Regions from separate parts of the Bradyrhizobium septentrionale genome, predicted to be linked through region 1. Evidence: predicted binding sites of a transcription regulator. Region 1 holds the regulator's gene; each other region holds the start of a gene.

What was found. Region 1 encodes LexA, which represses DNA repair genes until DNA is damaged. Its sites were predicted from a motif close to TGTTCNNNNTGTGTTCNG; they were not measured.
Region 2: HAP48_RS17915 (helicase-related protein) is a predicted target of LexA. The motif match lies at 4,798-4,815, and genes of this name have one in related genera.
Region 3: HAP48_RS06670 (PA0069 family radical SAM protein) is a predicted target of LexA. The motif match lies at 5,883-5,900, and genes of this name have one in related genera.

The regions. Positions count from the first base shown of each region.
Region 1 covers NZ_CP088285.1:8,063,811-8,071,642, forward strand. Annotated here, with positions in the region: gene HAP48_RS40320 (HAD family hydrolase) at 1-496, shown strand, start outside; gene HAP48_RS40325 (molybdopterin molybdotransferase MoeA) at 523-1,734, shown strand; gene lexA (transcriptional repressor LexA) at 1,966-2,670, shown strand; gene HAP48_RS40335 (hypothetical protein) at 3,014-3,442, shown strand; gene HAP48_RS40340 (hypothetical protein) at 3,605-3,832, shown strand; partial or broken gene HAP48_RS40345 (ComEC/Rec2 family competence protein) at 3,829-6,115, opposite strand; gene HAP48_RS40350 (MFS transporter) at 6,530-7,832, shown strand, end outside.
Region 2 covers NZ_CP088285.1:3,410,220-3,418,051, forward strand. Annotated here, with positions in the region: gene HAP48_RS17895 (S8 family peptidase) at 1-1,784, opposite strand, end outside; gene HAP48_RS17900 (AAA family ATPase) at 1,802-2,758, opposite strand; gene rpmB (50S ribosomal protein L28) at 2,923-3,231, opposite strand; gene HAP48_RS17910 (DUF3108 domain-containing protein) at 3,599-4,429, shown strand; gene HAP48_RS17915 (helicase-related protein) at 5,084-7,832, shown strand, end outside.
Region 3 covers NZ_CP088285.1:987,296-995,127, forward strand. Annotated here, with positions in the region: gene HAP48_RS06650 (IS110 family RNA-guided transposase) at 264-1,415, opposite strand; gene HAP48_RS06655 (glycosyltransferase family 39 protein) at 1,519-3,021, opposite strand; gene HAP48_RS06660 (ribonuclease HII) at 3,260-4,015, opposite strand; gene HAP48_RS06665 (VOC family protein) at 4,094-4,549, opposite strand; gene HAP48_RS06670 (PA0069 family radical SAM protein) at 4,671-5,861, opposite strand; gene HAP48_RS06675 (glycosyltransferase family protein) at 6,025-6,594, shown strand; gene HAP48_RS06680 (bifunctional helix-turn-helix transcriptional regulator/GNAT family N-acetyltransferase) at 6,688-7,629, shown strand; gene moaB (molybdenum cofactor biosynthesis protein B) at 7,753-7,832, opposite strand, start outside.

The DNA of each region.
Region 1 (7,832 bases):
CGCCGGCCGTTTCGTCGTCGACGACAGTTACAGGCATCACGAGATCGGCCGGATCGACGACGCGGCGTTCTTTGCCAGCCTGCGCCGGTCACTCGGCGTCGAGCTCACCGACGCGCAATTCCTCGAGGGCTGGAATTCGATCTTCACCGGCGAGATGCCGGGCATCGCACCCCTGCTCGCGGCCGCCGCAGGGCGAATGCCGCTCTACGCCTTCTCCAACACCAATCCGGCACATGTCGCGCACTTCTCGGTCGCCTATGCCGAGCTGCTCAGCCACTTCCGGACCGTGTTCCTGTCCTCGAGCATCGGCCTTCGGAAACCCGACGCCGCGGCCTACGATCATGTGGTAGAAGCGATCGGCGTGCCGGCGTCGCGGATCCTGTTCTTCGACGATCTGGCTGCCAATATCGAAGGTGCGCGGGCGCGCGGCCTTCAAGCCATCCACGTGACATCGACGGATGACGTGGCAAGGGCGCTGACCGCACTTGGTATTTGACCATTTGCACCTAAGGAGTTTTGCGCGTGGCTTTGATGCCGGTTGCCGATGCCCTGTCCGCCATTCTTGCCGGCGCCGAACCGCTGCCGGAGGAGATAGTCGCGCTCGATGCGGCCTACCACCGCACGCTGGCGCACGACCTCGCGGCGCGCCGCACCCAGCCGCCGGAGCCGATGTCCGCAATGGATGGCTACGCCGTGCGCGCCGCCGATGCGGCTGACCTCAAGGCCCGGCTCAGGGTGATCGGCGAAGTCGCCGCCGGCCGGCCGTTCGAGCGGACGCTCAGTGCCGGCGAGGCGGTGCGGATCTTCACCGGCGGCGTCATCCCCCATGGCGCCGACGCCGTCATCATCCAGGAAGACACCCGGGTCGACGGCGACCATATCTCGATCACCGAGGCCGCGAGCCCAGGACGGCACATCCGCCCGGCCGGCGTCGACTTCCGTGAGGGTGACCTGCTGCTGAAGGGCGGCAGCCGCCTCTCCGACCGCGCGCTTTCGCTGGCGGCCGCCATGAACTATCCGGAACTCGCGGTGCGCCGCCGTCCCAAGGTCGCGGTGCTCGCCACCGGCGACGAGCTGGTGATGCCGGGCTCAAGGCCCGGCCCCGGCCAGATCGTCTATTCCAACGGCTATGCGCTGCGTGCGCTGGCGCGCGCCGAAGGCGCCGAGACCGTCGATCTCGGGGTTGCCGCCGACACGGTGGCCGCGACCACCGCCGGCATCCGCCGGGCGCGGGAGACCGGCGCCGACATCCTGATCACCACCGGCGGGGCCTCGGTCGGCGACCACGATCTGGTCAAGCAGTCGCTGGAGGCCGAGGGCGTCGCGATGGCGTTCTGGCGGATCGCGATGCGGCCCGGCAAGCCGATGATGCATGGCCGGCTCGGCGCGATGCGGGTGATCGGCCTGCCCGGCAATCCGGTGTCGTCCTATGTCTGCGCCTTCCTGTTTCTGGTGCCGTTGATTCGGGCTTTGAGCGGCCGGAACACCATCCATCATGTCCGCACGACCGCCCTGCTCGGCCGCGACCTCGCCGCCAACGACCGGCGCGAGGACTACCTGCGCGCGCGTCTCGAAGAGCGCCAGGACGGCGCGCCGATCGCCACGCCGGTGATGCAGCAGGATAGTTCGCTGCTCGGGAATCTCGCTGCGGCGCGGGCACTTCTGGTGCGTCCGCCGTTCGCGCCCGCCGCCGCCAAGGGCAGCGAATGCGAGATCCTCACACTGCCCGAGTGAGGTTTTCGCGGGCTGCCGATTGCGCGCCGCCTGATGCGTTCACCGGAAATTAAGTGGTTGCGGAACACATATCGAACATATAGTGTCCGTTCATGATTTGTTTCGAGTACTGGTGTCTACAATCGGGAAGCCGCCAGGGAGCATCGCGCTCCCGAGATCAGGCCCCGTCTGAAGGCCCCACCTGAAGAGTCTCGGAATCGAACGACGCTATCAACCGGGGGAATACTCGAGATGCTCACGCGCAAACAGTACGAACTTCTGCGTTTCATCAATGAACGTCTGAAAGAGGCCGGCGTGCCGCCCTCCTTCGACGAGATGAAGGATGCGCTCGACCTGCGCTCGAAGTCCGGTATCCACCGCCTGATCACTGCGCTGGAGGAGCGCGGCTTCATCCGCCGCCTGCCCAACCGCGCCCGCGCCATCGAGGTCATCAAGCTGCCCGAACTGGCCGCCGGCGGCGGCAACGGTCGCCGCGGCTTCACGCCCAGCGTCATCGAGGGCACCCTCGGCAAGCGCAGCAGCACGCCGCCGATCGCCGAGGACGACGGCAACCGTCCGGTCGCCGTCCCCGTGATGGGCCGGATCGCGGCCGGGACGCCGATCGAGGCGCTGCAGACCCGCAGCCACACCATCAGCGTGCCGCCCGACATGCTCGGCTCCGGCGAGCATTATGCGCTGGAGGTGCGCGGCGACTCCATGGTCGACGCCGGCATCCTCGACGGCGACATGGCGCTGATCCAGCGCAACGACGTCGCCAACACCGGCGACATCGTGGTGGCGCTGATCGACGAGGAGGAAGCCACCCTGAAGCGCTTCCGCCGCCGCGGTGCATCGATCGCGCTCGAGCCGGCCAACACTGCCTATGAAGTGCGCATCCTGCCGCCGAACCGGGTCCGCATCCAGGGCAAGCTGATCGGCCTTTATCGCAAATACTGACGACCGCGGAGCATGATCCGGAAAAGTGCGAAGCGGTTTTCCGAAAAGATCATGCTCGAACAGACATATGGAGCGGGATGACGATTCGAAGAAAAAGTCGTCCCGATCCAGGAACGAGCAACAGATCGGATCGTTCCTTGGAAGATAGCGCAGCGTGCGGACCAGCTTGGATGCGCCCCGATACCTCTCGCGCAGTGTAGCGTGTTTGTGATTGAGGCGTTCGACGGCCAGTCGTACAATCGCCCAGAAACGAGCAGACACTCGTTTGCTATCGTCCACTCTGGTAGAGGCCTGCGCCTCAAGGAGAGGCACGGGTCGCTACCTCGAAAAGAGGAGCCATCCGATGTGTGACTATAGTCTGCACGCCGTGGCAGCGCGCCCCGCCATTGTCGGAGAGACGCTGATCACCACGACCTTCCGCGGCACGTCGACCCGCGGCTTTGCTTCGGAGAACGATCCCACGGTCGCGGTCTGCATGCTGCCGGGCACCGAGCTCGCTTTCGCCGAGAACGTTCGCTACGACAGCCGCTGGATCTGGACCAAGACGATGAATTTCCGCGTCGGCGTGTTCAACGAAGTTGAGCCCGACGTGCCCGATCGCCATCACGACGCGGTCGAATTCCCCGACGGCAGCCATGTTCTGGTGACCCAGCTGGTCGAGGGACAGCGCGTCAGCGTGCTGCAATTGCCGGCATTGCATCCGCAGGTCGAGCACAAGCCGAAGGCTGTGGAGCGGCGCCCCTCCGCATTCGCGTCGCTGTTTTTGGGTTGAGCGCACCGTCGCCGCGGAATGAGCCATTCGGCGGCGGATGACCTTAAGCGATTTCGAGCGACCCCGGATTTCCGCTTCCGGGGCGCATGAGGAGATTTGCGTCGGCGAGCGCCTTGGCGCATCATCGCGTACGGAGGACGTGCACTCACGGAAACCTGCGCAGTGGTCGACAAGGTCACATGGCAAAAGGCTGGACGCGTCACCGAGCCGGGCCGCTACATGTTCCGGTTCGGCTGGCTGACGGTGACGGCCGATGATCTCAAGGTCTGGGAGCAGTTTCCCGAGGCCGTCTTCACCCTCGTCAGGAAGCCCGACGCCGGCCCCGATTCCGACGAGTACCATCTCGGCCTGTTCGAGCTGCCGACTACCCCCTCGCCCAACAACGGCTAGTCATCCCCCTGCAGGTCGGTCTCGGCCGGGGTCGCATCGACGGCAGGCCGCGGCGCGGCGGCGGGTGTGCGGAGGATCGTCTCGCTCTCACCGTCACCGGGAACCGCCGGCGACCACGGCCGGTCGATGCCGCCGGGCTTCACCGCATCGACGGCGTAGCCGGCGCTGTTCCGTCGCAGCACCAGCGCACCGTGGCGCCGCAGCCGCTCGGCATCGATCACCGAGGCCGCGCAGCCCTGCGGCGCCACCCGCGCGGTGACGATCAGCGCCGCCCGCTCGCAATCGTCGGCCAGCGCCTCCGGCCGCGTCGCCAGCGCGACGAAGGCGCCGCCCGGCCCCCTGGGTCACGCAGCCGCTCGGATCGCAGGAGACGCCCTCGCCGAGCGACGCATCGGCGGCGGTCCGTGCATCGGCATCCGCCGCCAGCCACTCCTTGACCAGGAATGCATCCTTCGCGCTATGCATCAGATGCAGCCGCCCGTCGCCGCCGCGCACCGCGACGTTGCGGCCGTCGGCGGAAATCAGCACGTCCGGCAGCGGCACCCTCACCGCCCAGACTGTGGCCACCACCAGGAGCACAGCGCCGGACCAGCGCAGCGGCGTGCGCAACAGCCCAAGCAGGATGATGCCCGCGCTTGCGACGATCAGCGGCCCGATGCCGAACGCCGCCATCCGCCCTACCGCGCCAGGCAGCGCGGCGACCCATTGCGTCACCAAAATCATCCAGTCGATGCCAAAGCCCATGATCGCCCAGAACACGCCATCAAAGCCGAACGGCATGGCGAGGAGGCCGAGCAGGCCCGCCGGCATCACGATCGCCGACACCACCGGCATCGCCGCGAGGTTGGCGAGAAGCCCGTAAGGCGTCACGCGATGGAAATGGAACGCGGCGTAGGGCGTCGTCGCCAGCCCCGCCACCAGCGAGGCCAGCATCAGCATCGTGAGCTCACGCCCGCCCCACAGCGCAACTCGTGCGGTCGCCGAATGGTCGGGCGAGGCCAACAGGTTCGGCAGCCCGATCTGCACCAGCGCCACCAGCCCGAGCGTCGCGGCAAACGACATCTGGAAGCTCGGATGCACCAGCGCCTCAGGCGCGATCGCGAGCACGATCAACGCCGCCACCGCCAGCGTGCGAAAGGTGATCGCGCGGCGGTCGACCATCACCGCGATCAGCACCACCGCCGTCATGAAGAACGATCGCTGCGTTGCGACCTCGGCTCCCGACAGCAAGAGATAGAACGCCGCGGCGACGAGCGCGGCCGCCGCCGCCCATTTCTTGATCGGATGCCCCGCCGTCAGCGCAGGAAACAGCGCGAGCAGCGCGCGCACCGCGAAGAATACCACGCCCGCGACCACGGCCATGTGGTAGCCGGAGATCGACAGCACATGGCCGAGCCCCGAGATGAACATCGCATCGTTGACCGGCGTCGAGATCGCATCGCGCCGGCCGGTCAGCAGCGCGGTCGCGATCGCGCGCTGGTCGCCGTCGAGCGTGGTGCGGATGCGCGCGTCGATGGCGTCGCGCAGGCCCTGCATGAAGGCCGCATAGCGCAGCGCCAAGCCGCCGGCCGCCGGCGGTTCCCTGGTCTTGACCGCGCCCATCACGAAGCCGGAGGCGCCGATGCCCTGGAAATAGAGGTCGCGACCGAAATCATAGGAGCCCGGACGCTGCGGCCCGAGCGGCGGCATCAGCCGCGCCTTCAATTCGACGAAGCTGCCGACATCGGGCGCGGTACCTTTCTTCACCGAGAGCCTGACACGTTCGAGCTTCGTCGTGTCGCGCGGGCTCTCCATCGAGACGACGCGCAGCACGAAGCGATCGGTCTTCTCGCGGATGTCGCGCGTCTCGACGAAACCGGTCAGCGCCACCGAGAACATCGGCCGCGCCAGCACCGTGTGGCCAATTCGCGCCGTCTTCCATGTCGCCGTCGTGAAGCCCGCCGCGACCGCAGCCAGCATCACGACGGCGGGAAACACCCTCCGCCGCCGCAGCAGCAGCGCCAGCAGGCAGAGCGCAATTGCGACGGCGGCCGCGACCGACAGCACCGGCTCGTGCTCGGCTGCGAAATAGAACGCAATCCCGGTGCCGAACGCCACCGGCACCCAGGGCAACAGCCGCCCGGCCCCCGCCTCCGCGCGCGCCCATTGCCGCAATGTCTCGACGAAGGGCCGCCAGATGCTGGCGCGCATCGGGACATAGCCGCCGGCCGGCGCAGCCGCACGCGGCGGCCACGTCCCCGCGTAGCCGCGTCTGCCGCCCGGCGTCGTGCCCTGCTCCGCCATTCCGCTTGCGATCCCTGCCGGGACGCGAAGCTACCGGATGCTGCGACCTCACCGCTAGCGGAACGGATGCAGAATACGGACCGGCAAGGCCGGATGCCTGGATTCCGCGCCGGGCCACAGCTGCCGCCTGCGTCAAACCGATCGAGCCGAAAGTCTCATTAGGTACCGATCCCATTGGGATTAGACTGCCCTGATGCCTCCACTCCCGGACAGACAGGGATGAGGCAGTGACGGCTCGCGGCACCTGAAGGCCGCTGGAGCTCTTCTCAGGTGGCCCACAACTCCCCTGAGACCAGGCGTTGCGGACGAACTCGCAAATCTCGCCTGCAACGCCGCGCACCACGCGCACTCCGCGAGCGGATTGATCGCTGAAAAAACGCGAGGCGTAGCGTTTGCATTTGATAGGAGCAGCACATGGCAGTTCAAGTACCTAGCGATTTTCGTCGCGTGATTGTCGCTGCGTCAGTGGGAAACATCATTGAATGGTACGATTTTTATATCTTTGGCAGCCTGGCCGCAGTTCTGTCGGTCAAGTTCTTTGAGCAATCCCACCCCGTCGCAGCCCTGCTGAGCACGATCGCGCTGTTCACTGCGGGATTCCTGATCCGTCCGCTGGGGGCCTTCCTGTTCGGATGGATGGGCGATCGGGTCGGCCGCAAATATACATTCCTCATTACGTTGACCGGAATGGGCCTGGGAACGGGAGCGATCGGACTGATCCCAACTTATGAGTCAATCGGCCTGACGGCCGCATTCCTTCTGTTCGGCTTGCGGATGATCCAGGGTCTATGCCTGGGCGGTGAATATGGCGGCGCCATCACCTATGTCGCCGAGCATGTTCCGGACGACAGCCGCGGCTACTACACGGGCTGGCTACAGACCTCGCCGACGCTCGGGATCGTGGCGTCGCTGGCCGTGATCGTTCTGACCCGGACCTGGGCCGGCAATCAGGCCTTTGACGAATGGGCGTGGCGCGTTCCGTTCCTGGTCTCGTTCCTGCTGGTGGCAATCGCCATCTACATCCGCCTCCAACTGCAGGAGACGCCGATTTTCCAGGAGATCAAGGCCCGCGGACAGATGACCAGGAATCCCTGGCGGGAAGCTTTCCTCAGCGCCAACATCAAGTACATCTTGATCGCCATCGTCGTCCTGATCGGGCAGGGCGTGGTCTGGTACAGCGGTCAATTCTGGGCGCTGTACTTCCTGCAGCAGGTCTCCAAGGTTGATGCGGTTACCTCGGCCTACATCGTGGGAACCGCACTGCTGATCGCAACGCCGAGCCTGATCTTCTTTGGCTGGCTGTCGGATCAGATCGGCCGCAAACCCGTGATCCTCGGAGGAATGCTGCTTGCCGCGATCACCTACTATCCCCTGTATCTCTGGCTCGGTATGGTCACGCAGCCGGGACAGATCAACTATCCGCTCGCAGTCTTCATCATCTTCATTCTCGTCTGCTACGTCGGGATGGTGTACGGGCCGGTCGGCGCGTTCCTGGCGGAGTTCTTCCCGGCCAGGATCAGGTACACCTCGGTCTCGGTGCCGTATCATATCGGCAATGGTTGGGGCGGCGGATTGGTGCCGTTCATCACATCGGCTGCCTTCGCAGCGACCGGCAGCATCGGCTACGCGCTGATCTACCCGATTGTCGTTCCCGCGGTGTGCTTGGTGATCGCCCTCTTTATCATGCCGGAGACACGCAAGACCAGAATTTGGGAGG
Region 2 (7,832 bases), 4.7 Mb from region 1:
CCGTATCCGCAAACCATCGGGGCCGTTTTCTCATTCAGGCCACGTGCGCGCAGAGTAACTGCCTTCGGGATATTTGCTGACAGTGCAAGAAGCGAGCGTAGCAGGTTGGCTGATGCGTCTGGAATCTGGGAAAGCAGAAGAGCCGCTTTGTACGCAACGTTGGGTGCTGCAAACGAGGTACCAGACCTCGATCTGAAGAGTTTCTCGATGGGCTTGTGATGCATTGCCCAAATGCCGGCGGCTTCCTTTTGATTACCATTAACAAGCCCACCCGTGGGGCCGTCCCAAACGGCGTTTCCTCCGAAGTCAACCAAATCTGGCTTGATCATTCCCCGGACTCCTGGTCCGGACCTTGTGAACGGCGATGGCTCCTCGAATCCGCATATTGGACGTATGCCAGCAAGCTCTTCGTCCGCGTCTTCAAGTCCGTTGCCGTGAGCGACTGATCCGACGGTAAGAGCGATAGCAGCGGTCGCGGGATCAATGATCCTCGACGCATCGGACAGTAAGTATTGGGGATAAGCTGATACTATGCCGTCTCGATAGGAATTCGTGAGATCGTCTCGATTGCCCGCAGAAACGATGATCAAGATGTCGAGTTCTCGCGCTAGTGCGTCGAGAGTTGCTGCCCAAGCCTCTGGCTTTGCTCCTCGGTAGGGCTTCTTTGGATTTCCAAGCGATACGTTGAATATCCGACAGGCATAGTCGCGGGATAATTGCCTAATCGCCGTTTCCATCAAGTCGGGGACCGGCTGGTTTTTCGGAAAGTAACCCCTGTCGTCGACAACCCTTGCGCTAGCAATTCGAAACTGCGCATCAAAATTCTTAGCAGAAACACGAGCGCTGATGTCACCGAACGCCGCGATCGATGCTACTGACGTTCCATGTCCCGCGGTGTCCGAAGCACTCCACGTAGGGTCCATTGCAATTGCACCAGCCTCAGTGGTTGCAAGCAGGGGGTGACCAAAATTTACGCCACTATCGATTATGCCAAGGACCACAGCATCGTCGAGCGGTGGCATGCCTGCAGGCAAATCCCCTACGTCTATTTCGGTGAAGTCCTCTGGTTGTATGTCGGGTTGAGGAGGAATATCGGCAACCGCTACCTCGGGAAGGTTCAGGGCGACACGGACTGCCGCACCGGTGCACTCGACACGAGCAATCAACATCTGAAATCCAGAGTAGGTGCTCAGTACCGTTCCAGCAGGCGCTATGGCTTGCCGCAGCCGATAGAGAAATAACTCAATGTCATCCTTGTCAGGTGGGTAATAGAGCTCAAAATCGAGCAGGTAGGCATCGGTCTCAACGAAATCTTCAGGTGCGGTGATGCCTTCAAGATTGAGGCCGCGGCCAATGCGATCTGATGCCGATAGCAAACTGACGGATTCTATTGCGGAGACGAGACCCGCGTATTGGGGAGACTTTCGTCCGTCGGGAATCTCGCCTTGATAAGCTTCCACCTTGTTTCGGAAATCCTGCAGTGACTTATCGTCGGCAAAGAGGACTACCGACCTGTCACCATCAACCGATAGAACAGTTAGACCGAGTTTACGCCATTCGTCCTCGTCAACATTTCCGGCCACCGATATCTTGAGGATTAATGATGGATCGACTCCCTCGACGGCTGGCAGTTCGTTGTAAGAAGCAACGACTTCTTCAATCTCAGTTTGGATGCGGGCGCCGTGCGCTTTAGCTTCACGAGGAGGTGGGCTGCCGAAACCGTGTGTTCGTCGTTCGAGAGTCCCCTCAAGCCGCCGAAGCGGCAAGTGGTCATATGTCGCCATCGCTGCCCCAACCAACCTTAGGTATTTTGTCTAATTTTTTCCTTGATCGAGATGCGCCGCCTTTCAGATCGGATCGCGCCCTCAAATACCTTGGCTGTGACTGCCGAACTCCTTGCAAGGACGGAAGCTCGTATTGCGCTGAGGCAGACGCGCTCAATCTCGGCAAAGGACATGCCTTCAAACCGCTCAGCGTAGCTGGAAACATCGAATTGGACTGGAAAATTGCGCGTCTTTAGCTTCAGCGTCGCTTTAACTTGGCTGAGCGTTGGCTGATCGAAGAACATTACTTCGTCAAACCGCCGCCACGCGGCTCGATCTATTGAGCCCTCAAGGTTCGTGGCGGCGATAAGCAGGCCTTTTCCAGCGAAGCGATCGATCAGCATGAGCAAGCTGTTAACGACACGTCGTATTTCGTTATGCTCCGCTGTATCGGTTCGCGCGCGAGCGAGAGCATCGAATTCGTCCAGAAACAATACTGTAGGCAGTTGAACAGCTGCGTCGAACGCCTTTCTTAAATTGCTCGCAGTCGCTCCGAGATAGGTCGTGATTACCTCGTCGAGCCGCGCTACCAACAGAGGTAGCTTAAGCTCACGTGCTAGCACTTCGGCGCAGAGTGTTTTTCCGCAACCTGGCGGGCCGCAAAATAGCAGCTTGGATCGTGGCGAAAGGCCGTGCCGCCGCAGTTCCTCGCCGCGGCGAACTTCGGTAACGATCTCAGCCAGCGCTTGGTAATTGTCGGTGCTAACGATGAGGTCGCTTGGCCCGCGCTGCGGCTCAATAAGCTCAAGCAAACCCGATGCTGTCAGTTGACTTCTAGCTAAGGCGGGCAACCGAGGCTGCGCCGTATGGGGTCTTCGAAGACCCTTTCCTTTCAGGGCCGGCCCTGCGGGCTCGCTACCGAGCGCTTGAATTGCGGGACTTTCGTCATCCGATGAGCGGGTCGCAAATGAGAATCCGCGAAGCTTAGTGTTCATGCGTACCAGCCGCTAGTGCACGAGGCCCGCCGTTGCCTCATCATGTAGAGTGCGCTTGAGCCTCGCCCTTGGCAAGGAGACGCCCAACGTCACCCCCAAAACAAAACGGCCAGATCACGAGATCCGGCCGTTAATTCGAGGCGAAAAAGAGAGTCTACGCTAGCTCAGCTCGCCTTCTTCACGAACACCGGCTTGCCGACCTTCTTCTCGATCGCACGCTTGAGGTCGAGCGCGCGGGGCGACAGCACCTCGGCCTTGGCCTTGATCAGATAGGCATCGAGGCCGCCATTGTGGTCGACGCTCTTGAGCGCATTGGTCGAGACGCGCAGGCGCACGTTGCGGCCGAGCGCATCCGAGATGAAGGTCACGTTGGCCAGGTTCGGCAGGAAGCGCCGCTTGGTCTTGATGTTGGAGTGGCTCACCTTGTGGCCCGTCTGGGGGCCCTTGGCCGTCAGTTCGCAGCGCCGGGACATCTTACAAAATCCTTATTGCATCCCCGCCACTGGCGGCACGTGCGATCACGCGGCCCGCGCAGGGGTTTTGAATTCGCGTCCATTTTCCAGGAACCGCGGGTGTATAGGGGCAGATCGCCCAAGCGTCAAGATTATATCGCCGCATGGCGGTACCGGGAAACGGCGGTTCATAAGCCGTTCCAGCCACTTAACGCCGGATATAGCAACCATATAAAGGGCGTATTCGGCTGCAAGTCTTGGTTCCATAAGAGATGCGCGTGTTGTCCGGCCGATGTGACATCCCGATGTGACTTGGCGAAATTGGACAACGAACCGAGCGCCGATAGCAGGACCGTCAGGTACGTAAGTGACCACCACGATTGCCCTTTTGCCCCCGCTCGGCCGGCTCATCGGCCTGTGCGCTGGTGCCCTCCTGCTGTTTTGCGCCGAGCGCGCCAGCGCGCAGGGGCGTGTCGACGCCCAGTATGAGGCGACCCTGGCCGGTATCCCGGTCGGCAAGGGCAGCTGGACCATCGAAATCGGCGACGACTCTTTCTCAGCCACCGCCCAGGGCGGCACCGCGGGGCTCTTGAAGGCATTTTCCGGCGGCAGCGGCTCGGGCGCCTCGCAGGGCCGCGTCGTCAATGGATCGCTGGTCGGTGCCTCCTACACCGCGACCACCAAGACCTCGAAGAAATCGGAGACGATCCGGATGGTGCTCGCCAACGGCGCCATCAAGGAATCCACCATCGAGCCGGAGCCGCCTGTCGATGCCGACCGCCTGCCTGTGTCGGATGCGCAGAAGAAGGGCGTGTTCGATCCGATGACCGGCTCGTTCCTGCGCGCGCCCGGCAATGCCGAACTGATGAGCCCGGATGTCTGCCGCACCGGCGCCGGCGTGTTCGACGGCCGCATGCGCTACGACCTCAAGCTCGATTTCAAACGGGTCGAGATCGTCAAGGCCGAGCGCGGCTATCACGGCCCGGCGCTGGTCTGCGCGCTCTATTTCGTGCCGGTCTCGGGCTACATCCCGGATCGCCCCGTCATCAAATACCTCGCCGCCCAGCGCAACATCGAGATCGCCTTCGTGCCGATCGCGGGCACCCGCCTGCTGGTGCCGTTCCGCATGACGATCCCGACCCCGCTCGGCCAGGCCATGCTGGAAGCCACCACGTTCGTCACCACAGCCGCGCCGCCGCGCGTGGCGAAGACGCAGTAGGGGATCTGATCGCGGCCACGCTGCCCGACCGTCATCCTGAGGAGCGCGCTTTTGCGCGCGTCTCGAAGGATCGACGGCCACCGGCCGGGCCGTGCATCCTTCGAGACGCGCTTCGCGCTCCTCAGGATGACGGGTCAGGGAGAGGTGACCGCGGTCCAGGGAATGCAACAGACGTCACCGGAATCCAGTTGACTCTTGCCTGCTTCTGATTCGACTCAGGCCCTCTGGAATTTAAGGAATTCAGTCCGCATATCCTGTGCTTGTGGAGCCCTCTCAAACTTGATCTAGTGCCGCCGCCATCAGGTCCACCCGAGATGTTGCGGTGAACGTTTCAGGCCTGGAATGGAGTCACCGATTCGGGCGCGATTCGTTCTAGACTCGTTCCGAAGCTTAAGCCGGGCGCAGAAAGCGTCGCATTGTGAGACAGATTTTGCGAAAGGACGCGTGAAGGAGTGAAGACGAAAGCGTCAATCCCTCACCGTCACCCTGAGGAGGCCGCGGAGCGGCCGTCTCGAAGGGCGACGGCCCCGCTGTCTCATCAAGACCGCCGCAAACGGATCAATCTCGGCCGTGCATCCTTCGAGACGCGCTGACGCGCTCCTCAGGATGACGGAACGGAGATCGTGCCAACAATTCAAGAAACACCTGCAAAATATGGCTTTCTCAACTTCGTTCGGAAATGATCGCGTGCCCGGTGCAGGCGTCACCGCGGTGCTTGGCCCGACCAACACCGGCAAGACGCATCTGGCGATCGAGCGCATGCTTGCGCATTCCTCTGGCTTGATCGGGCTGCCGCTGCGGCTGCTCGCGCGCGAGGTCTACAACAAGATCGCGGATCGCGCCGGCGTCGACAACGTCGCGCTGATCACCGGCGAGGAGAAGATCAAGCCGAAGGCGCCGCGGTTCTGGGTCTCGACCGTGGAAGCGATGCCGCGCGATCTCGATGTGTCGTTCCTTGCGGTCGACGAGATCCAGATCGCGGCCGATCTGGAGCGCGGCCACGTCTTCACTGATCGCATGCTCAACCGCCGCGGCCGCGACGAGACGCTGCTGCTTGGCGCCGCGACGATGCGCCCGATCATCGAGCGGCTGTTGCCGGGTGCTTCGATCATCACAAGACCAAGGCTGTCGCAGCTCGAATTCGCCGGCGACCGCAAGATCACGCGGCAGCCGCGGCGGACCGCGATCGTCGCGTTCTCCGCCGACGAAGTCTACGCAATCGCCGAACTGATCCGCCGCCAGCATGGCGGCGCGGCTGTGGTGCTGGGCTCGCTCAGCCCACGCACGCGCAATGCGCAGGTCGAGATGTTCCAGAACGGCGACGTCGATTATCTCGTCGCCACCGACGCGGTCGGCATGGGGCTCAATCTCGACGTCGATCACGTCGCCTTCGCCTCCGACCGCAAATATGACGGCTATCAGTTCCGCCGGCTGACGCCGGCCGAATTCGCCCAGATCGCAGGCCGCGCCGGGCGCGCCACGCGCAACGGCACCTTTGGTACGACGGGACGCTGCGCGCCGTTCGAGCCGGAGCTCGTCAACGCGCTGCAGAACCACACCTTCGACAGCGTCAAGATGTTGCAATGGCGCAACGCGAAGCTCGATTTCGCCTCGCTCGGCGCGTTGCAGGTGTCGCTGGCGATGGCGCCCAATCATGAGGCACTGACGCGGGCCCCGATCGCCGAGGACCAGCGCGTGCTCGACCATGTCGCGCGCGACGCCGAGGTGCGCGAATTCGCGCATGGGGCTAAGGCGGTGGAGCGGCTATGGGAGGCCTGCCAGGTTCCGGACTATCGGAAGCTATCGCCGGCCGCCCATGCCGAACTCGTGACCACCCTGTATGGCTTCCTGATGCAAAAGGGTCGTATCCCTGACGCATGGTTTGGCGCCCAGGTCGACCAGGCCAACCGGACCGACGGCGATATCGACACGCTATCGGGCCGGATCGCGCAGATCCGGACCTGGACCTTTGTGGCCAACCGGCCTGACTGGCTGTATGACCCGGAGCACTGGCAGGGGATCACGCGCGATCTCGAAAATAAATTATCCGATGCGCTGCATGAACGGCTCACGGAGCGTTTCGTTGACAGGCGGACCAGTGTATTGATGCGCCGCCTGCGGGAGAACTCAGTTTTGAATACGGAAATTGGCAAGACCGGTGAAGTGATCGTGGAAGGCCATGTGATCGGCCGGCTCGATGGTTTCACCTTTGCACCTGATGCGGCCGAGGCCGGCAGCGACGCCAAGGCGCTGCAAGCCGCCGCCCAGCAGGTGCTGGCGCGCGAGATCGACGCGCGCGCCGAGAAACTGGGCGCCGCGCCCGACGAGCAGTTCGTGCTGACCTCCGACGGCACCATTCGCTGGACCGGCGATGCGGTGGCGAAGCTCGTGGCCGCCGAGGACGCGCTGCATCCGCGGCTACGCATCATTTCCGACGAGCGGCTGACCGGCGCCTCGCGCGAAGCGGTGCAGACCAGGCTCGACCTCTGGCTCAAAACGCATATCGAAAAACTGCTCGGGCCGCTGTTCGAACTCTCCAAGGCCGAGGATATCCAGGGCATCGCCCGCGGCATCGCGTTCCAACTGGTCGAGGCGCTCGGCGTGCTCGAGCGCAGCAAGATCGCGGCCGAGATGAAGGATCTCGATCAGCCCTCGCGTGCCGCGCTGCGCAAATACGGCGTGCGGTTCGGCGCCTACCACATCTATTTCCCGCAGCTCTTGAAGCCCGCGGCGCGCTCGCTGGCTTCGCTGCTGTGGGCCGAGAAGCAGAACAATGTCGACATGAGCGCGCTGTCGAACGTGCAGCATCTGGCGTCGAGCGGCCGCACCTCGTTCCCGGTCGACAAGCAGCTCGCTCGCGATGCCTATCGCGTGCTCGGCTATCGCCAGTGCGGCGAACGCGCGGTGCGCGTCGACATCCTCGAGCGGCTTGCCGATCTGATCCGTCCGGCGCTGGCCTGGCGCGAGACCTCGCCGGGCGAAAAGCCCACAGGCGCCTTCGACGGCCGCGGCTTTGTCGTGACGCAGGCGATGACCTCGCTGACCGGCTCGGCTGGCGAGGACTTTGCCTCGATCCTGCGCGCGCTCGGCTATCGCATGGACCGTCGTCCGCCGCTGCCGCCGAAGGCGGTTGAGGTGGCACCGGTCGAGACCACCGAGACGGCCGCTGCCGAGACGCCGCCGGTCGAGGCTGGTGCTGACGCTGCCGCGGATGTGCCGGTCGATGCCGCCGCTGATGCGCCGGCCGACGCCGCCGCAGAGGTCACGGCCGATGCAGTGGAGGCTACCGCTGCGCCCGAGGCCGAAGCGCCTGAGGCCGAAGCTGCTGTCGATCAGCCGGTGTCCGGCGATCCCGCACCGTCGGCTGCGCTGCTGCCCGATGTCGGCTTTGCCGAGGTGGTTG
Region 3 (7,832 bases), 2.7 Mb from region 1:
CGGCGCGCGGAGCCATGCGTAGCGCAGCGCGACGACCTGGTCCGAGGCGAGGATTGGCTTCCGAAGATTTCTGCAGCTCACTGCATCACCTCATATCCGGTCGGACCAATGTCCGTACCCACCTTCCGCATGCTTGCGGCGAGGAAGCCTGGCGCGGATGAGACCCATCTACGAAACGGCGGTTGAAGCCCTAGGGTGGCACGGTCATCATCCATCCTGCACGGAGCGCGGCGAAGCCGCGGTGCGTGGTGGTGTGGTTTGTTCTACGCCTTCATGGTTGCCAGCTCGGGAACGAGGCCGGTGGTGAGGTAACGCCACAGCGCCACGATCAGCTTGCGCGCCAGGGCGACGATGGCGATGCGTTTGGCGCGCTTGCCGGCGTCGGCGGTGCGGGCACGGAACCAGCGGCTGAGCGCGCTGTCGCCCTGGTGGCGGAGCCACAGCCAGGCCAGTTCGATCGCCTTGTGTCGGGCGCGCCGATTGCCGGCCTTGCTGATGCCCTGCTCGCGATCGATGCCGCCGCTCTTCCAGGGACTGGGCGTCAATCCGCAATAGCTGGCGACCTCGCGCCGATTGCGGAAGTCCTTGTAGAACAGCTCATTCACCAGCGTTGCGGTGAAGGCCGGGCCGAGCGCCTTGAGCCGCTGCAATTGATCCCGCCGCTCGACCATCGGCGTGGTAACGGCCGGAGAAGCGTCCGCAGCCTGGGCCTGCTCCAGCGCCGCGAGCTGCTCACGCACCAGCATCAGCCGCGCGTGCTCGCGCTTGATCTCGGCCAGAAGATGCGGCGGCAGCGGCTCGCCCTGCCAGTCGCGCTGCCGCTCGAGCCAGGCAAGCCAGTCCCGTCGGCGTGGGTTGCCGACCGCCATCCCCAGAAGGCGCAGCAGCGCCTTGATCCGGTTGGTGTGGGCGGTCTGCTCGGTGACCAGCCGGTCGCGTTCGCGGCTGGCGCGCCGGGCGTCCTCCGCTTCCACCCGCGGCACGCGAACGATCCGGACCACCCGCGGCTCGCCCCGCAGATAGGCCATCAGGGTGCGCAACAGAAGCTCGCCGTCGATCCGATCCGTCTTCGCCCGCCGCGCGCGCTGCTCCACCGCAATGCTTGCCGGATCGAATACAAAGTTCGTAACCCCGGCTGCTTCCAATAGCCGGTGCAGCCAAAAGCCGTCATAGCCGGCTTCATAGCAGCTCACCACACCGGGCGCCGACCCGAACTTCTCCGCCACCTTGGCGCGGATCCGCTCGATCAACGCCAGTAGTTCGGTGTGATCGCCCCCTTCCAGCTTGTGGCGCGAAATCCGATCCCGGTCCGGGCTGTGCAACGTCACAAGCCACGTCTTCTGACTCAGTTCGACCGCAACGAAAATTGTGCCACAATGGTCGGCGGTGGGCGTGCCTGTGGTCGATGCTTGCATCTGACTTCTCCGATGGTTCGAGTGTGGAAACCCAAACCTATCGGAAAGGCCACGCTCACCGCCCCATGGAATCTACAAACCAAATCACCCTACAGATCTCACACTACTTCGGCCGCACGATCGCCCAGCCGATCCGCAGCACCGGCTGCCGTCCATTGACCAGCCGGTCGAACAAGCGCGGCACTTCCGGCACCAGGCCGGGGAAGCGCTGCGCGAGCTCGGGCGGCGGCGTGCCGGCGGTGTCCTGCGCGCGCCAGACCACGACGCCGCCGGTCTCGTTGAACTTCGGGATCGATAGCCACGGCGTCCGCTGCGGCGCGGCGTCGAGCAAGAGATGCGGACGACGCCGGTCCATCGCAATCAGGCTGGCGATTTCGGGGTCGCCGGCCACCGCGCGCAGCCGCTGGTTGGTGCGGCGCTCATAGCTGTCGTCGAAGAAGCGCCCCATCGCAGCTGCCGGCAGCGAGGTCGGCACCTCGGTGGTGCTGGTCCAGGGCAGGAACAGCGCCGCCGCCAGCGCCACGGCCGCGGGCGCCGCGACCGCGAACGCCCACACCGAGCGCAACAGCCGTTGCCGCCTGAGCGGAATCAGATCACCGGTCGCGACGACGACGGCGAGCCCCGACATCAACAGCGCCACGCCGGCGCCGCCGAAGGCGCGATCGAGATCGAACAGGCCGGAGACGAAGCTGCCCGCAATCGCCGGCGCGAAGGCGAAGAAATAGACGAACTGCTGCGCCAGCGGACTGACCGGCGGACGATAGATGATCGGAGCGTCCTCGGCCTCGCGGGCAAACCAGCGCGAATTGAGGATCGCCAGCAGCGCGATTGCGGCCGTCGCCACGATCAGCCCGCCGAGCACGACGCCCCAGTGCAGCGCGCGCGCCTTGAGAACGGCAAGTGCGGGCACGGCCGGCAGCGCCAGCACGTCGGCGCGGATCAGCCAGATCAGATAGGGCAGCGCCAGCACGATGATGACCAGCACCGCATAGAGCGGATCGACTGCCTTGAGCGTGCGCCGCCCGCGCTCGGTTGCGAGGGCGAAGCCGATCACGAGCAGGATCATGCCCATCGCCGCGGGCGTCGTCAGCAGCAACAGGCCGCAATCGATCGACCAGGCGAACCAAGCGGCGCGCCGGTTCTGGCCGATCAGCTGCCAGGAGTGCAGCAGCAGCAGCGCCCACAGCGGACGCGCCAGGATCAGCGGGCCGAACTCGACGCTTGGCGAAGAGAACACAACGACCGTCATCGACAGCAGCACCGCCAGCACGCCCTGCGGGCCGCCGACGATGGCGCGCGCCAGCTGGTAGAAGGCGATGAAGGTCGCGATCTCGCAGGCCTGTGCCAGCAGATAGACGCCGAACACGTGATTGCCGGCGGCGCGGAAGGCGATGTCGGCGAGCCAGAACGACAGCGGCGGCCCCATGTCGGTTCCGACCTGATATTCGCGGCCGAAGGCGAGGATGGCGGCGAGATTGCCGGGCGGGCTGCCGTAGAAGATCAGCGGCAGCAACAGCCAGATCGCGGCCTGCACCAGCACCACCACCCAGACCACGAGGCGCGGCCGGGCGCGGATCAGTTCGACAACCAGGGAGGTAAACCGCATGAAACGCCTGAAATGCCCCAGCCACCCGTCAGCGGCGCCATCTGATCCCGGTGGTTTTGATAACGGGCGGCGGCGGCGGAGGCAACGGGGGCCCGATGGGTCCACGGTGTAAAGTCAGACACAGGTGTCATGCCCCGCGAAGGCGGGGCATCCAGTACGCCGCGGCGGCTGGGCTCAAGCACAGCTGTCTCCGGAATACTGGATCCCCGCATGCGCGGGGATGACAGCATCGGGCGGGTCAAGCAGCGGCTGACGCGGCTTCGCTTTCCTCGTCCACCGCGAACAGGTCGGGCTCGGCCGGGACCGGAAAATGCTTCAGCCGCGCGGCGACGACGGGGGCGAAGAAGCTGCGGTGGTGGGTGGTGGGCCCGAGCCGGTCCAGCGCCTCGAGGTGCTCGGGCACGCCATAGCCCTTGTGCTGCTCGAACCCGTAGCCGGGACAATCCAGCGCCAGCGCGCACATCAGGCGGTCGCGCGTCACCTTGGCGATGATCGAGGCCGCCGCGATCGAGGCCACGATGCCGTCGCCGCCGATCACGGCGTCGCAATCACAGGGCGTGGCGAGCTTGTCGCGTCCGTCGACGAAGACGTGTTTTGGCATTTCCGGCAGCGCATGCACCGCACGCGCCAGCGCCCACAGCGAGGCGCGCAGGATGTTGTCGCGGTCGATTCGCGCCGGCGACGCCACCGCGACCGAGAACGCAGCGGTGGCGCAGATCTCCTCGAACAGTTCCTCGCGGCGCTCGGCGGTCAGCCGCTTCGAATCGTCGAGGCCTTTTGGAATCCTGCTCGGGTCCAGCACCACGGCGGCGGCAACAACCGGACCGGCCAGCGGACCGCGCCCCGCCTCGTCGCAGCCGGCGACCGGCCAGACGCCCTGCTTGATCAGCGCGCGCTCGCGCCGGAAGCTCGGCCGCAAGACGATGCGCTTCTCCGGCTTGGCTGATTTGGCCGGCGCCTTCTTCGGCGTGCTCTTGGACTTGTCCCGAATCATGCGGGGATGGTGATCAAGCCAGCCCCGCGGCGCAACCGGGAACCTGGCGCCCTTCCCCGTAATTCAATCCGGCCGGCTCTAGTCGGGAATCGACACCCGCCTGTTATCGAGTACCTCAAACCCCGGCGCGCGCACCACTTCCCAGGCGTGGCCGTCGGGATCGGCGAAATAACCGCAATAACCGCCATAACTTGTCGGCTGCGCGGACTTCAGCAGCTTAGCGCCTTTCGAGCGCACGAACGCCATCACACGATCGACCTCTGCATCGTCGTTGCAGTTCCACGCGATCGCAACGCCATGAAAGGCCTCCGGCCGCGGCTGATCGGGCAGCCCTGCGTCGGCGGCGAGCAGATGCCACGGGAACAGCCCGAGCACGGTGCCGCCAGTGTCGAAGAAGGCGACCTCCTCGCCGGTCACGCGCATCTTCCTGGTGAAGCCGAGCGATTCATAGAAGGCGATGCTGGCGCGCATGTCGCTGACGCCGAGCGTGAGGACGGTGAAGCGTGCGGTCGGGGCGGCGGGGGCGTTACTCATTGTTGCACTCACTCATTGTTATCGTCGTAACCCGGATGGAGCGTAGCGCAATCTGGGAAAGCTCCAACCGTTGATGGAAGACCCGGATTGCGCTGCGCTTCATCCGGGCCACCGATCTCACCTAGAACAAGCACAGCTGCTCGCCGTTGCGCTTCGGCTTGGCAAAGTGATCCGTGGTCAGCTTGGTGCGCCGCTTGTTGAGCCCGAGCTTTTCGCAGGCGATCTCGAAGCGGCGGCCGATCATCCAGGCCATCGGGCCGGTGCCCTTCATCCTTGTGCCCCATTGCGAGTCGTAATCGCGGCCGCCGCGCATGTCGCGGATCAGCGTGAAGACGTGGCGGTAGCGGTCGGGATAGTTCGCCATCAGCCATTCGCGAAAGAGATCGCGGACCTCGAGCGGCAGCCGCAGCAGCACGTAGCTCGCCTCTTTGGCGCCGGCATGCACGGCGGCATCAAGAATGCGCTCGATCTCGGAATCGTTCAGCGCCGGGATCACGGGCGCGACCATCACCGTGGTCGGGATGCAGGCGTCAGCCAGCCGCTTGATCGCCTCGAGCCGCTTCGGCGGCGTCGACGCGCGCGGCTCCATGGTGCGGGCGAGCTTCGGGTCGAGCGTCGTCACCGACAGCGCGACCTTGGCGAGATTGCGCTTGGCCATCCGAGCCAGAATATCGATGTCGCGGGTCACCAGCGCCGACTTGGTCACGATGCCGACCGGATGGCCGGCGCGCTCCAAGACCTCAAGAATGCCGCGCATGATCTTCCGCTCGCGCTCGATCGGCTGGTACGGATCGGTGTTGGTACCGATCGCGATCATCCGCGCCTCGTAGTCCGGCGCCGCCAGCTCCTTCTCGAGCAGCGCGGGCGCGTCCGGCTTGGCGAACAGTTTGGATTCGAAATCCAGCCCGGGCGACAGGCCGAGATAGGCGTGGGTCGGCCGCGCGAAGCAATAGACGCAGCCATGCTCGCAGCCGCGATAGGGATTGATCGAGCGGTCGAAGCCGATGTCGGGCGAGTCGTTGCGGGTGATCACCTTGCGCGAGGTGTCGAGCGCCACACTGGTCTGGAACGGCGGCAGGTCGTCGAGGCTCTGCCAGCCGTCGTCGAAGGCTGTCCGCGCCTCGGCCTCGTAACGGCCGCTGGCGTTGGACTGCGCGCCTCGGCCGCGCCGCCGCTCGCGCTCGATCGCGACCGCGACCGCGACCGCAAGCTCGGGAAAAGGGGCAGGGACAGGCGAAGGTGCACCCGCCGGGTTATCGGAGGGCGCCGTTACCGGCGGGTGCTTGAGGGCATGAGAGGATGCTCGGCTCATGTTCTGAAGCTAACACAGCCTGAGAACAAATCAAGAACATCGCTTGAGAAAATCCACAAAGTGATGGCGCAAAATTCTGCAGGCGAAAAGGCTGCTTTGAATATGACAAGGTGATAACACGGCCGGAGTTTTTCAACCGTTTGAGCCATCGAAGCCTCGAATCATGCTGAGCGTGATCATTCCAACCGACGGCGTCGAGCGCACCGCGGTCGCGACATTGGCGGCGCTGGTGCCGGGCGCAGCCGCCGGCGTCATCCGCGAGGTGCTGCTGGTCGACCGCACCAACAGCGACGTGATGGAGCGCGTTGCCGACATCGCCGGCTGCGGTTTCCTGCGCTTCGAGGGCACGCGTGCCGCGGCACTTGCCGCCGGTGCAAAGCAGGCCCGCTCGCCCTGGCTGATGTTCCTGCATCCGGGCGCAGTGCTCGACGCGGGCTGGATCGAGGAAACCACCCAATTCATCCAGATGGTGGCAGCAAGCGGCAAGGACCGCGCCGGCATCTTCCGCTACGCCCGCGCGCCCTACACCGACCCCGGCCTGCGCGACGGCATCAAATTCGTCGCCCGGATGATCGTGGGCCCTTCGGCCGAACAGGGCCTTCTGATCGCGCGCGACCATTACGAGCGGATCGGCGGCTACCGGCCCGACGCCCGCCGCTCCGAGGCGCGGCTGCTGCGCCGGCTCGGCCGCTCCTCCCGCACCATGCTGCGCAGCCGGATCATGGTGGCGTAGGGTTTCCGACCCGCAACGCCGCTTCGCGATGCCCTGAATGGGCCTTGCAAATCGGCCTTGCCATTTATTTGATTCCGTCAAATAATATGTTTGATGAAATCAAATTCTTTTGACACGATGCTCGAGAGCCAGGTCGCCGCGATCCGCGGCTTCAGCCGGTTCTACACCCGCAAGCTCGGCATCATCGAGCCGAAGCTGTTGCACTCCCCGTTCACGCTGCAGGAGGCGCGGATCATCTACGAGCTCGCGCATCGCGAGAACTGCACCGCGACCGAACTGGTGCGCGAGCTCGACCTCGATGCCGGCTTCGTCAGCCGCACGCTACAGGCGCTGCAGCGCCGCCAGATCGTGACGCGCAAGCCGTCGAAGGCCGACAAGCGCGTCAATGAGGTGGCGCTGACCGCCAAGGGCCGCACTGCTGCCGCCGATCTCGACCGCCGCTCGCGCAGCGAAGTCGGGGCGCTGCTGAAGCAGATGGACGGCGACCGCCGCGCCGCCGTGGTGCGTGCGATGGGCACGATCGAGCAGTCGCTGGAGCCGCCGGCCGAGAAGCCGGCCGGCTTCCTGCTGCGCAGCCATCGCGTCGGCGATATCGGCTGGGTGATCTCGCGACAGGGACGCGCCTACGCGGAGGAATATGGCTGGGACATCAGCTACGAGGCATTGGTGGCCGAGATCTGCGCGCAGTTTCTGCGGTCGTTCGATCCGGCTCGCGAGCAGTGCTGGATCGCGGAGGTCGACGGCGAGCCGGTCGGCTCGATCTTCCTGGTCAAGGCCGGCGACGGCCTCGCCAAGCTGCGGCTGCTGCTGGTGGAGGAGAAGGCGCGTGGGCTCGGCGTCGGCCGCGCGCTGGTCGAGCAATGCATCCGCTCCGCACGCGAGATGGGCTACACCAAGATGACGCTGTGGACCCAGAGCATCCTGCTCGCCGCGCGCGGCATCTATGCCCGCACAGGCTTCCGCCGCGTGAAGGAAGAGAAGCACCACAGCTTTGGCGTCGACCTGGTCGGTGAGACCTGGGAGCTGGATTTGTAAGGCTCGCCCTTCTCCGTCGTCATTCCGGGGCGCGCGAAGCGCGAGCCCGGAATCCATTTCGCCGCAGGTTATGTGGCCCGATGGATTCCGGGCTCATCGCTGCGCGATGCCCCGGAATGACAGTCAGGCGCTCGCCCCTTTGGCCTTCGGGCGGCGCAGATGTTCGTCCAGCCGCGGCATGATCTCGACGAAATTGCAGGGCC